Regions from separate parts of the Roseibium sp. RP-7 genome, predicted to be linked through region 2. Evidence: predicted binding sites of a transcription regulator. Region 2 holds the regulator's gene; the other holds the start of a gene.
What was found. The regulator PhoB, encoded in region 2, activates phosphate uptake and scavenging genes when phosphate is short. The targets are predictions, from matches to a motif close to TGTCATNNANCTGTCAT.

Region 1: ppk2 (polyphosphate kinase 2) is a predicted target of PhoB. The motif match lies at 1,501-1,517, and genes of this name have one in related genera.

What each region holds. Positions count from the first base shown of each region.
Region 1 is NZ_JBRKQA010000003.1:85,260-93,245, forward strand. It holds gene ACVDG9_RS23105 (Gfo/Idh/MocA family protein) at 1-231, opposite strand, end outside; gene ppk2 (polyphosphate kinase 2) at 495-1,403, opposite strand; gene ACVDG9_RS23115 (TetR/AcrR family transcriptional regulator) at 1,626-2,267, shown strand; gene ACVDG9_RS23120 (carboxyl transferase domain-containing protein) at 2,343-3,950, shown strand; gene ACVDG9_RS23125 (ASCH domain-containing protein) at 3,955-4,380, shown strand; gene ACVDG9_RS23130 (O-acetyl-ADP-ribose deacetylase) at 4,377-4,898, shown strand; gene ACVDG9_RS23135 (type 2 periplasmic-binding domain-containing protein) at 4,888-5,217, shown strand; gene ACVDG9_RS23140 (ATP-binding protein) at 5,221-7,215, shown strand; gene ACVDG9_RS23145 (acyl-CoA synthetase) at 7,202-7,986, shown strand, end outside.
Region 2 is NZ_JBRKQA010000001.1:1,172,847-1,180,832, forward strand. It holds gene pstB (phosphate ABC transporter ATP-binding protein PstB) at 1-311, shown strand, start outside; gene phoU (phosphate signaling complex protein PhoU) at 343-1,038, shown strand; gene phoB (phosphate regulon transcriptional regulator PhoB) at 1,119-1,820, shown strand; gene ACVDG9_RS05360 (GcrA family cell cycle regulator) at 2,148-2,684, opposite strand; gene ACVDG9_RS05365 (aspartate aminotransferase family protein) at 3,126-4,322, shown strand; gene argF (ornithine carbamoyltransferase) at 4,322-5,251, shown strand; gene ACVDG9_RS05375 (Hsp33 family molecular chaperone) at 5,262-6,248, shown strand; gene ACVDG9_RS05380 (alpha/beta family hydrolase) at 6,366-7,013, opposite strand; gene ACVDG9_RS05385 (sterol desaturase family protein) at 7,129-7,974, shown strand.

The DNA of each region.
Region 1 (7,986 bases), on a different contig from region 2:
GGGCAGCGGATTGTAGATCGCGTCGATCTCCGGATCTGCGAGCAGCTCCTCGTATGATCCGTAGGCCTTCTCGATGCCGAGACCCTTCGCTGCTTCCTTTGCCCGGTCGAGATCTCGCGAAGCAATCGCATAGGCGGTGCCGGTCTTCGACCGCTGGATGCCCGGAATGACCTTATCAAGACCGATTTTCGCGGTCGAAACGATCCCCCACCTGATAGTCTTTTCCGTCATGCCGGCATCCTTCCCATGATTTTGAGGTACGCACGCCAGATGACATAAAACGATTTAACTCCGCAAGGGCAGAAAGGCCGGAGAAAGGCCTGCTCGCTGGTGAAAAGCTGATTTGAATCCGGCCTCATCGGCTGGACGCGGGCAGCAGTCACACCAACCTCGCCCTCCGGACAAGCGTAGCGGAGATCCGGGGAGACATCGAAGGTCTTTCACCGCGATTTCACACAGCAGCGCCGCGCCCGTGAAGGGAGCACTGTCCCGGCTCAGAATTTCTCCGGCACGTAGAGATGTTCCGGCAGGACCTTGCGCTCATAATCGGAATTGTAGACCCGTTCCGGCAGCTTGATCGGGTCGTGCGGGATATCTTCGTAAGGGATCATCGACAGGAGGTGGCTGATGCAGTTGAGGCGCGCCTGCTTCTTGTCGTTGCCTTCCACGATGAACCAGGGTGCTTCGGGAATATTGGTCCGCTCGAAGGTTTCTTCCTTGGCCTTGGTGTAATCCTCCCAGCGCACGCGGGATTCCAGGTCCATCGGTGACAGTTTCCACTGCTTCAGCGGATCGTGGATGCGCATCAGGAAGCGCAGCTGCTGTTCTTCATCCGTAATGGAGAACCAGTATTTGATCAGCCGCACGCCGGAGCGCACGATCATGCGTTCGAATTCCGGCACATCGTGGAAGAACTCCTCCACCTGGCTATCACTGGCAAAGCCCATGACGCGCTCGACGCCGGAGCGGTTGTACCAGGAGCGGTCGAACAGCACCATTTCGCCGGCGGCCGGCAGATGCGGCACGTAGCGCTGGAAGTACCACTGGGTCTTTTCACGGTCGGTTGGTGCCGGCAGCGCCACGACACGGGCGACACGCGGATTGAGCCTTTGCGCGATGCGCTTGATGACCCCGCCCTTGCCGGCAGCGTCGCGCCCCTCGAAGATGATCACGATCTTCTCACCGGTATGCTGCACCCAGTCCTGCAGCTTCACCAGTTCGGCCTGCAGACGCAGCAACTCGTGGAAATAGGTGTTCCGGTCGATGGTCGACTTGTGCTTCTTCGCGGAGATGAAGGCGAGATCCTTGGCGACGAGAAAATCGTCGATCTCCATCTCCAGCTCTTCGTCCAGGCTGTCTGCCCATTCCGCTTCAACCCAGGTTTTTGCACTTTCTTCGGTCATCAATCGGTTCCTTTGAAATACATCCCGGAGGTACGCCCAGGTTCGTCAGCGCATTCAACCGGACGCAGAATGCCCAAGGACTGTGAACAGGTTATCCATGAAAGTTTTTTGACAGTCGCGCCTGTTCCCCTGTCATTCTTTCTAGCAGCAACGCTTTCGCACTCAAATTACCCTTGCAAATGAACGAACGTTCATTTATTTTTTGCAATAGGGAGAAACAAGATGGCAAGTGCAGCCGCAAGACCGCAAAGCCGATCCAGAACGGGCGCGAAAGGCCAGGAGACTGCCGCACGTGTGCGCAAGGCAGCCCTGAAACGCTTTGCCGCCAACGGTTATGCCGCTGTCTCCATGCGCGAAATCGCCGCCGATGTCGGCGTTCAGCCAGGCGCGCTCTACAACCATTTTCCGACCAAGCAGGATATCCTGAAGGACCTGATGCTCGCCCACATGGGCGAACTCCTTGCTGCCTGGGACGAAGCGGCTTTTGCGGCTGACATGGACCCGCTGGAGCGTTTTGTCCGCTTCCACATCCGCTATCACCTGGAACGGGCGGACGAGGTGTTCATTTCCTACATGGAACTGCGCAATCTCGAACCGGACAACTTCGACATCGTCGAAGCCGAGCGCCGTCGCTACGAGGGCATCCTGACGGGTATTCTGGAAACCGGCTCCGCTGAAGGGCGCTACAGCGTCCGCGAACCGAGGGTCGCCACCCGCGCGATCATCGCCATGCTGACTGGCATTCCGAGCTGGTACCGCCAAGGCGGCCGCCTGTCGAAACTGGATATCGAAGAGATTTACCTGGACCTGGCGCGCAAGGCCGTTGCGCCGGGGAACCAACACATTCCGGCCCCTCAGGCGTGAAACCGGACGCGTGGGGAGCAAGCAACTGAACTCAATCGACCGTCCACAAGGTTGATCCAAGGGAGACCGGGTGACATGAGCATCCTGAAATCGAGCCTATCGCCGAGAAGCGAACAGTTTGCAGCAAACCGCGCCGCCCACGAAGCGGCCATGGACACCGTCAAGGCAGCAGCCCAGACAGCCCTGGACGGTGGTGGCGAGACCGCCCGACAGCGTCATGTGTCCCGCGGCAAGATCCTGCCGCGCGAACGCGTCTCCCGCCTGCTCGATCCCGGCTCACCCTTCCTGGAAGTCGGCATGCTGGCCGCCCACGAGATGTATGAGGGCGCTGCTCCCGCCGCCGGCATGATCGCGGGCATCGGCCGGGTTGAAGGCCGCGAGGTGATGATCCTCGCCAATGACGCCACCGTCAAAGGCGGCACCTATTATCCGATGTCGGTCAAGAAACACCTGCGCGCCCAGGAAATTGCCTCGGAAAACAATCTGCCCTGTATCTATCTGGTCGACAGCGGCGGCGCCAACCTGCCCAACCAGGACGAGGTCTTCCCGGACCGCGACCACTTTGGCCGCATCTTCTTCAACCAGGCCAACATGTCGGCAAAAGGCATCGCCCAGATCGCGGTCGTCATGGGCTCCTGCACCGCGGGCGGCGCTTATGTGCCGGCCATGTCGGACGAGACCATCATCGTCAAGAACCAGGGCACCATCTTCCTGGCCGGCCCGCCCCTGGTGAAGGCCGCCACCGGCGAGGAAGTATCTGCAGAAGATCTCGGCGGCGGCGATGTCCACACGCGCCTGTCCGGTGTTGCCGATCATCTTGCCCGCGACGATGCCCACGCACTGGCGCTCGCCCGCCGCGCCATCGCCAGCCTCAACCGCACCAAGACCCCATCCGTCGCGCTGCAGACGCCGGAAGACCCGCTCTACGATCCGGACGAAATCCTCGGTGTCGTTCCGGCCGATCTGAAAACGCCCTACGACATCCGCGAAGTGATCGCCCGCACCGTCGACGGATCGCGCTTCGATGAATTCAAGGCCCGCTACGGCACCACTCTGGTCTGCGGCTTCGCCCATATCCATGGCATGCCGGTTGGCATCATCGCCAACAACGGTGTTTTGTTTTCCGAAAGCGCGGTGAAAGGGGCCCACTTCGTCGAGCTCTGTTCCCAGCGCAAGGTTCCACTGGTGTTCCTGCAGAACATCACCGGCTTCATGGTCGGCCGCAAATATGAAAGCGGCGGCATTGCCAAGGACGGTGCCAAGCTGGTGACGGCGGTCGCCACCACCTCGGTCCCGAAGATCACCATGCTGGTGGGCGGCTCCTTCGGTGCCGGCAACTACGGCATGTGCGGCCGGGCCTATTCGCCGCGCTTCCTGTGGACCTGGCCCAATTCCCGCATTTCTGTCATGGGCGGCGAACAGGCCGCCGGCGTGCTTGCCACCGTCCGCCGCGACGGTATCGAGCGCAAGGGTGGCAGCTGGTCGGCGGATGAGGAAAAAACCTTCAAGCAACCGATCATCGATCAGTTCGAACAGCAGGGTCACCCGCTTTACGCGACTGCCCGGCTCTGGGACGATGGCATTGTCGACCCGCGCAAGACCCGGGACATTCTGGGCCTTTCCCTGTCGGCAGCCCTCAACGCCCCGATCGAAGACACGCGCTTCGGTCTCTTCAGGATGTGATCCGATGTCCATCGACGAGCTGAAAGCAAGATACCCCGGCGCCGAAACCTTCAAGTTCGGCGACAATGCGGACCTGTGTGCCCAGCTCATCGCCCTTGTCCGCGCCGGCAGGAAAACCGCCACATGCGGTGCCTTGCAGAGCTATGAGGACGGTGGTGAGGTCCTGCCCGTTCATGGACGGCGGGACATTGCACTGAACTGGGACGACACCCCCGCGCTGGTGATCGAAACACTGGAAGTGTCCGTCGTGCGCTTCTGCGATGTCGGGGAAGACTTCGCCCTGGCGGAAGGCGAGAATGATGACCTCGCCGGCTGGCGCAGGGACCATCAGGTCTTCTTTGAACGCAACGGCGGATTTGACCCGGAAATGGACCTTGTCTGCGAGCGCTTCAAGGTTGTTGAAGATCTGCAGCCGGAGCTCAAGCCATGAGCAGGATCGAGACACACATAGGCGACATCACCCGGCTCGACGCGGATGCCATCGTCAACGCGGCCAACTCGTCGCTGCTCGGCGGCGGCGGTGTCGACGGGGCGATCCACCGTGCGGCAGGTCCGGAGCTCCTGGCCGAATGCAGGACGCTTAACGGCTGTGAAACAGGCAACGCAAAGATCACCAGTGGCTACCGCCTGCCCGCCCGTCACGTCATCCACACGGTCGGCCCCGTCTGGAAAGGCGGCACGTCGGGCGAAGCGGACCTTCTTGCCTCCTGTTATGAAACCAGCCTGCGTCTTGCGGCAGAAACCGGCTGCAGAAGCATAGCCTTCCCGGCCATTTCCACCGGCATTTACGGCTATCCGGCCGGCAGCGCCGCGTCGATCGCGGTGGAAACTGTCAAACGGGTTCTGGAGGACCTGCCGAAAATCGAAACCGTCACACTGGTTGCCTTCGACGAGGCAAGCCATGCCCATCTTCTGGCAGCACTCGGGAGGAAACCTCATGAAGGGTGAAGTCCGCTCGATGGTGGAATGCGGCCCGGATATCGAAGCAGCGTTCCGTGACCAGCATCCCGACATACAGCTGACGCAGCCCCTGACGGCCATCCTGGTTGCGCTCGACGAAGGCAATATCGACAAGGGCGACACCCTCTCCGTCGGCGGCCTGAAGGTGAGCGTGCTGGCAACCGGACGAAGCGCACTCCTTGCCGACGGGAGCCGGAACTCCATCACGGTGTTCAGCGAGCTGCCCATACAACATATGCCGGATCTTGCTCCGGACCGAACTGCCGATACCCCCGGCGCACTAGTCACTCCCTGGGAGGAGAACTGAGAAATGTTCAAGAAGATCCTCATTGCCAACCGCGGCGAGATTGCCTGCCGGGTGATGGCAACGGCCAAGAAGCTCGGCATCAAGACCGTTGCGGTCTATTCCGATGCGGACGCCAGGGCCAAGCACGTTGCCATGGCCGACGAAGCTTTCCGTATTGGACCGGCACCGGTCTCGGAAAGCTATCTGAAGGCTGACAAGATCATCGAAGCCTGCAAGCTGAGTGGCGCCGAAGCCGTGCATCCGGGCTACGGCTTCCTGTCGGAAAATCCGGATTTCGTCGACGCCCTCGACAGGGCCGGCATAGCCTTCATCGGCCCGAGCGCCTCTTCCATCCGCGCCATGGGCCTGAAGGATGCCGCCAAGGCGCTGATGGAAAAGGCCGGCGTGCCGGTGGTGCCCGGATATCATGGCGAAAACCAGGACGCGGACTTCCTGAAGGAGCAGGCCGACCGGATCGGCTATCCGGTGCTGATCAAGGCGCGTGCCGGCGGTGGTGGCAAAGGCATGCGCCGGGTCGATGACCCGAAGGATTTTGCAGACGCCCTGAAAGGCGCACAGCGCGAAGGCGAAGCGAGTTTTGGCGATGGCCGCGTGCTGATCGAGAAATACCTGACCAAGCCGCGCCATATCGAGATTCAGGTTTTCGGCGACAGCCACGGCAATGCCGTGCATCTGTTCGAGCGCGACTGCTCGCTGCAACGCCGCCACCAGAAGGTGATCGAGGAAGCCCCTGCCCCCGGCATGCCGGAGGAAATGCGCCGCGCCATGGGGGAAGCCGCCGTGACCGCGGCCAAGGCCATCGACTATTCGGGCGCCGGCACTATCGAGTTCATCGCTGACGTTTCCGAAGGCCTCAGGTCCGACCGGTTCTATTTCATGGAAATGAATACCCGGCTGCAGGTCGAGCACCCGGTTACCGAGCTCATCACCGGCGAAGACCTGGTCGAGTGGCAGCTTCGCGTGGCCTCCGGCGAAACCTTGCCAAAGCGCCAGGAAGATCTTTCCTTCAACGGCTGGGCCTTCGAAGCCCGGCTGTATGCGGAAGATGCGCCGAAGGGCTTCCTGCCCGCCATTGGCACGCTGGAGCATCTGGCCCTTCCGGAAGACAGCGCCCGGGTCGACAGCGGCGTGCGCTCCGGAGATGAAATCACCCCCTATTACGATCCGATGATCGCCAAGGTGATCGTCCACGGCCCGACCCGCCAGGCGGCACTCGGCAAGCTGCTGGCAAGCCTTGAGGCAACAGAAGTTGCCGGCTGCGTCACCAACGCCGGCTTTCTGGCGGCCCTGTGCCGCCATGAAGGTTTTGCCGCGGGCGATGTCGACACCGGCCTCATCGACCGGGATCTGACCCAGCTCATAGAAGAGCCCTCCATTCCGGTGGACGCGATTGCCCTTGCCGCTCTCACGGCGCTTGGCCTGACCAGGCCGGCAAGTGGCAACGATCCGTTCGACACGCTGGCCGGATGGCGGATCTGGAGTGCATCGCGCCAGTACGCACTGCTTGAAATTGCAGGCGAGCGCCGGGACGTCGAGGTCCACGCCCTCGGCCATCAACGGTTCGCGGTCCAGCTGGAGGAAGGCTCACGCGAATATGCTCTGGTGAAGGTTGAAGGCGGTGCGATCACCTACGACTGTGACGGCCACCGTGCCCGGGCGGTCGTAGTGGAGGACCGCAAGGGACTGACGGTCTTCCTCGGCGGCCATGCTTTCCCGGTTGCCTTGCCGGACACGCTCAGCGCAGACGAGGAAGCCGGCGGCGCGGGCGATCAGCTGATCGCACCGATGCCCGGCCTCGTGAAGGTTCTGAACGCCAAGGCAGGCGAAGCCGTGACGAAGGACCAGCCTCTTGTGATCCTGGAAGCCATGAAGATGGAACACACGCTGAAAGCCCCGCGGGACGGTGTCATTGGCGAGGTTCTTGTTGCCGAAGGCGAGCAGGTAACCGACGGCACCGTCCTTCTGGCGCTCGCGGAGGAAGCCGATGCTGCCGCATGACGCCACGAGTTATGACGACCTGTCCGGCAGGTTCCGATGGGAAATCCCTGACCGGTTCAACATCGGCGTTGCCATATGTGACGACTGGGCGGCACGCGAGCCGAACCGGGAGGCGCTGGTCTATACCGACGAGGACGGCAGCGCCACCAGCTACACCTATGGCGACCTGAGGCGGCTTTCCAATCAGCTTGCCAACCTGCTGACCGCCCGAGGCGTCCAGCCCGGAGACCGGATCGGCGTCCTGATGCCGCAAAGGCCCGAAGCAGCCTTTGCCCATATTGCGGCCCTGAAACTCGGCGCGATTACCATTCCGCTTTTCACCCTGTTCGGTGAAGAAGCACTTGAGTATCGGCTGAAGGATTCCGGCGCAAAGGCAGTGATCACGGATGCAAGCGGCGCTGCCAAGCTGGCGACCATCCGTGACCGGTTGCCGGAACTGACGACTGTCCTTTGTGCAGATGAAGACGTCCCGGGGGCAGAAAGCCTCCATCATCACATGGCCGGACACGAAGGCACATTCCACCCCTTCGACACAGGCCCCGATGACCCGGCAATCATCATCTACACCTCCGGCACCACCGGACAGCCCAAGGGCGCCCTGCACGGCCACAGGGTGCTGCTCGGCCATCTGCCGGGCGTCGAGATGAGCCATGATCTTCTTGGCCAGCCGGGTGACAGGATCTGGACCCCGGCGGACTGGGCCTGGATCGGCGGCCTGCTCGACGTTCTGATGCCTGCGCTCTTCCTGGGTGTGCCCGTGGTAGCGTGCCG
Region 2 (7,986 bases):
CGGGCGGTCAGCAACAGCGTCTGTGCATTGCCCGTGCGATTGCCGTCAGCCCGGAAGTGATCCTGATGGACGAACCGTGCTCGGCGCTCGACCCCATCGCTACCGCGAAGGTGGAAGAGCTGATCGACGAACTGCGGGAAAACTTCACCATCGTGATCGTGACCCACTCGATGCAGCAGGCTGCCCGTGTGTCTCAGCGTACCGCGTTCTTTCACCTGGGTGTTTTGGTGGAGGAAGGTCTGACGGAGGACATCTTTACCAATCCGAAGGACAAGCGTACGCAGGACTATATTACGGGCCGCTTCGGCTAAGCATTTTTTAGGTTTCTGAAGGGGACACAGGATGTCTGAACATACAGTCTCGGCTTACGATGACGAACTGACGGCCATGGCCGGCAAGGTTGCCGAAATGGGTGGTATTGCCGAAAAGGCTTTCGCCGATGCGGTGTCCGCTCTGGTGTCGCAGGATCTGGAGCTTGCCAAGGCGACGATCAAGGGCGATGTCCGTCTGGACAGCCTTTACAACGAACTTGAAGTGAAGCTGATCGAGCTGATCGTCCGCCGCCAGCCGATGGGGCAGGACCTGCGTGAAATCACCGCCGCAACGCGCATTGCCAATGACCTGGAGCGTGTTGGCGATCTTGCCAAGAACGTTGCCAAGCGCGTCATCGCCATCGACAGCGACTTGCAGTCCAAGAAGCTCGCGATCGGTGTGGAGCACATGACGGAACTCGCTCTTTCGCAGCTCAAGCAGGTGCTGGATGCCTACGCCCGCAAGGATGCGGAAGCCGCCCGCCGGGTTCAGGAAGCCGACGCCGAAGTCGACGCGATCTACACGTCGATCTTTCGCGAACTCCTGACCTACATGATGGAAGACCCGCGGGTCATTACCCAGTGCGTCCATCTCTTGTTCTGCGCAAAGAACATCGAGCGCATCGGCGATCACGCGACGAACATCGCCGAGAACGTCTACTACATGGTCACGGGCGAGCGTTTGCCGGAAGACCGGGCAAAGGTCGACGAAACAGGCGCGGTCTGACCCGCCGATAATCGTCGGATTTGCAGAAGATCTTAACGGCCGGCGCTTCGGCGCCGGTTGCGGTAATTGGAGCGAGATGTATGCCGAAGGTGCTCATCGTTGAAGACGAAGAACCGCTCAGCCTTCTATTGAGATACAATTTGGAAGCGGAAGGGTACTCGGTCGAGTCCTGTGTCCGGGGTGACGAGGCGGAAATCCGCCTGCGGGAAAGCCTGCCGGATCTGTTGCTGCTCGACTGGATGCTGCCGGGCCTGTCCGGAATTGAACTGTGCCGCCGCCTGCGGGCGCGCGAGGATACCGAACGCCTGCCGGTCATCATGCTGACGGCACGCGGTGAGGAAGCAGAGCGCATCCGCGGCCTGTCGACCGGTGCCGACGACTACGTGGTCAAGCCCTTCTCGGTACCGGAATTGATGGCCCGCGTGCGCGCCATCCTGCGCCGGGCAAGCCCGGAAGTGGTGTCCAGCATGTTGCGGTCCGGCGATATCGAACTGGATCGCGAAACGCACCGCGTTCGCCGCAACACCAAGGAAATACACCTGGGGCCGACGGAATTCCGCCTGCTGGAATTCCTGATGACATCGCCTGGCCGTGTCTTCTCCCGCGAACAACTGCTGGATGGGGTCTGGGGTCACGATGTCTACGTGGACGAACGCACTGTCGATGTTCACGTCGGTCGCTTGCGCAAGGCTCTGAACAAGGGCAAGGCAAAGGATCCTATCCGTACCGTCCGTGGTGCCGGATACGCCTTCAATGACCAGTTCACCTCTGCCACTGCCTGAGGGCAACTTGCAGAATGGAATTAAGGAGCCCGCTTTCAAGCGGGCTTTTTGTTTCTCAACGGTTATGTGCCTTTCGCGGAGCAAGGTTCTCTTCTGCGACCACCCCATCAGTTGTGTCGGTGTCGGGGCTGATCCTTCGGTCCCTGTCGTGGCGGAGCGGTCAAACAAGGTATGTTTTGATGGAACGGAAACGGCATGGAGCGGTGCCGAGAACAAGCCGTGGGAGGTCACTGTTCGGGGTCGGGCATCTGGTCAATGGAAGGCCCAAACAAAAAAAAGCCCGCCAAATCGGCGGGCTTTCTCATGAATTGGTTAGGTGCGAGGCTATCAGCCTGCCTGAGCCATCGTCTTGCGATCGCGGCGGCGGTCGGCGACCGGCTGATACGCGATCTTGCAGTGATGAGCGCAGTAGGGGACGCCGGCATCGGACTGGCGGCCGCAGAAGTAGAAGTCGTCGGTCGCCGGGTCGCCAATCGGCCATTTGCAGGTCCGCTCGGTCAGCGTCAGGATGGTAGCCCGCTGCGAGATCGGAACGAGCTCTGCAATCGGCTCTACGCGCGGCTTGGCGGCCACCACTGGTGCAGGCGAGATGTCTGCTTTCAGGGCCGTCGCGCCGATCGACTGCGGATGTGAAGTCGTCGGTTTCTTCGGCGCTGCACCCGTTGCAGGAGCTGCGGTGCGCGGCCGGCGCGGCTTGGCGCTTGAAGAGGTGGACTTGGCGCGGCCGGACAGGCCAAGGCGGTGCACCTTGCCGATCACGGCGTTACGGGTAACACCACCCAGTTCGCCTGCGATCTGGCTTGCGCTCAAGCCGTCGCCCCAAAGCTTTTTGAGAAGCTCAACTCGTTCGTTTGTCCAACTCATTGCCGCACCCTTTAGTTTGACCGTCCTGCGGCCATTAACCCCGTGTTAAGCATGCGCAAGCACGCTTAATGCTGGCAGATCTAGTGCCTCTTGGTGATTTGCCTCACGAGATCTCGTGTCTGATTGCTGAGAGGTTACAATAACGTTAATTTGTCAGGCAACCACTCGACCCAAACCAGTTGGGGATGAAACGACTTTTCCCCAATTATGGCGAGGTCATTGAGAATTTTATGAAATCCGCCCTCCGCGGCACATGAAATGTCTTGTGCGCCATTTCCATTGACAGTGCATGGTACCGGCAGTGTATAAGAAAGCCGCTGCGTGCCGCCTCATCGGGGCGGCACGTTGCGTTTTGGCCCTTCGGCATCTTTTTAAGGTGACGGCCCGGCGTCGGGGCGACGCAGGGGACAGCAGGGGCGTTTAAAGGAGACAAACGAGGTTATGTCCGCGACTGCACTATTCGGAAATTACGCAAGATCGAACCTTTCTTTCGATCATGGGGAAGGCGTCTGGCTGGTTACCACCGATGGCCGACGATTCCTCGATTGCGGTTCCGGCATCGCGGTCAACGCACTCGGTCATGCCCATCCGCATCTGGTCAAGGCGTTGCAGGATCAGGCAGCCAAGCTGTGGCATACCTCCAACCTGCACCAGATCCCGGATGGCGAACGGCTGGCGCAGCGCCTGTGCGCGGAAACCTTTGCCGACAAGGTGTTGTTCGTGAATTCCGGCGCGGAAGCGATGGAAGCTGCCATCAAATGCGCGCGCCGTTATCATTATGACAACGGCAACCCCGAGCGGTTCCACATCGTGACCTTCGAAGGCGCCTTCCATGGCCGGACCATCGCGACCATCGCGGCTGGCGGCCAGGCGAAATATCTTGAAGGCTTTGGCCCGAAGGCTCCCGGTTTCGACCAGGTGCCGGCAGGAGACCTGGATGCGCTGAAAGATGCCATCGGTCCGCAAACGGCCGCGATCGCGATCGAGCCCGTGCAGGGCGAGGGCGGTATCCGCGAAATTCCGGCCGATTTCCTGCGTGCGCTGCGCAAGATCTGTGATGACAACGGCATTCTGCTGATCTTCGACGAGATCCAGACCGGTGTCGGACGGACCGGCAAGCTGTTCGCTCACCAGTGGACGGGCGTGGAGCCGGACCTGATGGCAATCGCCAAGGGTATCGGCGGCGGGTTCCCGATGGGCGCATGTCTTGCAACGGCAGAAACGGCAGCGGCGCTGTCCCCCGGGACCCATGGCACCACCTTTGGCGGCAATCCGCTGGCCATGGCAGTCGGCAATGCCGTTCTGGACGTCGTTCTGGAAGACGGGTTCCTGGAAGGTGTCCGTCAGAAGGGGCTCAGCTTCAAGCAGAAGCTGGCCGGACTGGTGGATAGTCATCCGGACGTTCTGGCGGAAGTGCGCGGCAACGGCCTGATGCTCGGTCTGAAATGCGTGGTGCCGGTGGCAGATTATGTGCTTGCAGCCCGTGAAGCCGGTCTTCTGGCAGTTCCTGCCGGCGATAACGTGGTGCGCATCATGCCGCCGCTGACCATGAGCGAAGAGGAAATTTCCATTGCTGTCGAGCGCCTGGAACAGGCTGCTGTCGCCATGGAAGCGAAATTGGCGGAAGGAGCGGCCTGATGACCGCAAACGGAACCTACCGGAACTTTCTGGATCTGACGGACTTCGAAGGCGACGAACTGCGCGCCATCCTGGACACCAGCCGGAAGATCAAGTCGAGCCGTAACGGCGTGCATCGCGGCCAGGGTCCTCTGGCCGGCAAGGTGCTGGCCATGATCTTCGAACAACCGTCGACCCGTACGCGCATTTCCTTCGATGTCGGCATGCGCGAGCTTGGCGGCGAGACCTTGATGCTGACCGGTGCGGAAATGCAGCTCGGCCGCGGAGAGACAATCGCCGATACGGCGCAGGTTCTGTCGCGCTTCGTCGACGCGATCATGATCCGCATCCTCGATCACAACGATCTGCGTGAACTTGCCGACAATGCGACAGTGCCGGTGATCAACGGTCTGACCAAGCTCTCGCATCCCTGTCAGATCATGGCGGATCTGTTGACCTTTGAAGAGCATCGCGGTTCGATCAAGGGCAAGAGCGTTGCCTGGACCGGTGACAGCAACAACGTGCTGGCTTCCTGGATTCATGCCGCGCCGCGCTTCGATTTCGAATTGCGCATCGCGACGCCGGGCGAACTGGCGCCGCCGATGGACCTGATTGAAACTGCTCGTGCCAAGGGTGGTTCCATTCAGGTCACGACGGACCCATATGAGGCAGTCAAGGGGACCGACTGTGTCGTGACCGACTGCTGGGTGTCCATGGGTGATGACGATGCGGAATCGCGTCACAACCTCCTCAGCGCCTATCAGGTCAACAAACGCCTGATGGCTGAGGCAAACCAGGACGCCCTGTTCATGCATTGCCTGCCGGCCCACCGGGGTGAGGAAGTCACCTCGGACGTCATGGACGGTCCCAACTCCGTTGTGTTTGACGAAGCCGAAAACCGGCTCCATGCCCAAAAGGGCATTCTGGCCTGGTGCTTCGGCGCAGCATAAGGCAAGCCAAGTGGCACTTAATCTTGATGAACTGGGCATTACGCCTGCAGGGCTGGACGCTGTCCGGCCCTTTGCCGTGGAAGGGCTCGACGTGCGCGGCCGTGCGGTCGCGCTTGGTCCTGTCCTGGAAAAAATTCTTGACCGGCATGCCTATCCGGAACCGGTCTCGCGCCTGCTGGCGGAAGCGATCGTTCTGACCAGCCTCTTGGGCACGTCGCTGAAATTCGACGGTCGCTTCACGCTGCAGACGCAGACGAAGGGGCCGGTGTCCATGCTGGTCGTCGACTTCAAGTCACCCGACGCAATCCGCGCCTGCGCAACCTTCGATGCTGCAGAAGTCGCAGCGCTGATGGCTGATGGCAAGGCAACGCAGGAGGCCCTTCTCGGGCACGGACATCTGGCGATGACCATCGACCAGGGAATGCACATGCAGCGCTACCAGGGACTGGTGGAGCTGGATGGTGTGTCGCTGGAAGAAGTCGCACGCCGGTACTTCGAGCGATCCGAGCAGATCCCGACAGAAGTTCGTCTTGGTGTCGGTGAACTGTTCACCCGCCAGGAAGGCGAGGGTCACGTGAAAACCTGGACAGCCGGCGGGATCCTGATCCAGTTCCTGCCCGAAGCGCCGGAACGCATGCGCCAGGCTGACATTGATCCGGGCAATGCCCCGGAAGGCACGAGCCCGCACGAGATTGACGAGGACGATGCCTGGGTGGAAGCCAAGGTACTGGTCGAGACGGTCAAGGATGTCGAATTGACTGATCCGGAAGTCAGCGTGGAAATGCTGCTCTTCCGGCTGTTTCACGAACGCGGCGTCCGCCTTTTCGAGCCGCAGCCGCTGGTCGACAAGTGCAGCTGCTCTCGCGAGAAGATCGAGAATGTTCTCGCCGGGTTCAGCGACGACGACGTCGACCACATGACTGTCGACGGCAAGATCATCGTCACCTGCGAGTTCTGCAGCACCAGCTACGAATTCGACGGCAAGCCCGGCCAGTAAGCCGGACTGTCGTGAAATTCAAAAAGCCCGGATCGGAAACGGTCCGGGCTTTTTTCCTTGCTGCCTTGCGCCAGAGCCCTGGACTTGCGCTGCGCTTGTCGGGGTATGTAGTGGGCCTTAACTCGTGAGCCGATCCACGAATGCCCTGACTGCTTCGGCTGCCAGTTTGATGTTGCCGTCGAGTGTCGCCGGCGACTTGCCGCGCGGTCCGAAGTCGTGGTTGCCGTCTTCCAGATAAGTAAGGCTGACATGAGCTGGCAAGGTGACTTCATCGAGTTCCGCCTTCGAGCCGAACGGATCCCGGTCGCCCTGGAGAACCAGAACCGGCCGTTTGGCGTCCTGCAGCGGCTGGAGCCGCCACTCGGCATCGGCCTTGCCGGTCGGGTGGAAAGGGTAGCCGAAACAGGCAACGCCCTTGGCGCGGCCGGGCAGCGAGCCGCCGCCCGCCAGCATCGCGGCGACCCTACCACCCATCGATTTGCCGCCGATCAGCAGAGGGCTGTCGCTCTGGCTGAGGACAGATTGCAGGGCGGTCTGGAACTCGGCAATCAGCTTGTCGGCCCGGGGCGGCGGCTTTTTCGGGCCTCCCGTCCGGCGACCGGCCATATAGGCAAATTCAAAACGTGCGGCTGCAATGCCTTGGCTCGCGAGGGCTGCCGCGAGCTTGTTCATGAAGGTTGAGTCCATGGCTGCGCCAGCGCCATGGGCCAGCAGCAGTGTTGCCACAGGTGGCGTTTCGGGGCGGTTCCAGAGAAAGTCGGTCATGATGATGTGATCTGTCGCAGCGGCAAGGAATGATATCAGGAGTATTGTCGTATCGCCCTATCGTGCCATCGGGACCGTGGCAAGCAGCATTAGTCAGGACGTTTCAAAAGACCCCATGTTTGACCAGATCGACATCAACCAGGTTCGCATAGCCTGTTTCGGCGGCATCTTTCTGATAATGGCGCTGTTGGAGGCGGGTTTGCCACGGCGTCGCCTGAAGAGCAGCCGTTTGAAGCGCTGGCCGACCAACTGGGGCATTGTTCTGCTCGATGCCCTTCTGGTGCGGCTGATCTTCCCCATCGGCGGCGTCGGCCTTGCAATGCTGGCACTGGAAAAGGATTGGGGTCTCTTTGCATTGCTCGGCTGGTCGGGTGTTGTGGCCGGTCTGATCACCTTCGTCGTGCTCGATCTTGCGGTGTGGTTTCAGCACCTGGTGTCGCACAAGGTTCCCCTGTTCTGGCGCATTCACCGCATGCACCACGCAGATAGTGAGGTGGACGCTACAACCGCGCTCAGGTTTCACCCGATCGAAATTCTGCTGTCCTTCCTCTGGAAGGGGCTGGTCATCATCGCCCTCGGCGGTCCTGTTGAAGCCGTGCTGATCTTCGAGATCGTTCTCAACGGCTCTGCGGTTTTCAGCCACGCCAATGTCCGCTTGCCGCTTTGGCTGGACCGCCCCTTGCGGTTTCTGATCGTCACTCCGGACATGCACCGCATTCATCACTCGGTGCTGCCGCACGAGACGGATTCCAACTACGGGTTCTATCTTTCAGTCTGGGACCGTCTGTTCGGAACCTACGTGGAAGATCCCGAACAGGGACAGGAGACAATGGAAATCGGGCTCGGTGCCGCGCTCACGCCGCGTGCGCATTCGTTTCCCTTCAGCCTGGCGATCCCGTTCCTGAAAAATCCGGACCGCCGGAAGGCGGCGCGTGTCGAGGACGCGAAAGGCAAAAGCTGACCTGGTTCTTTG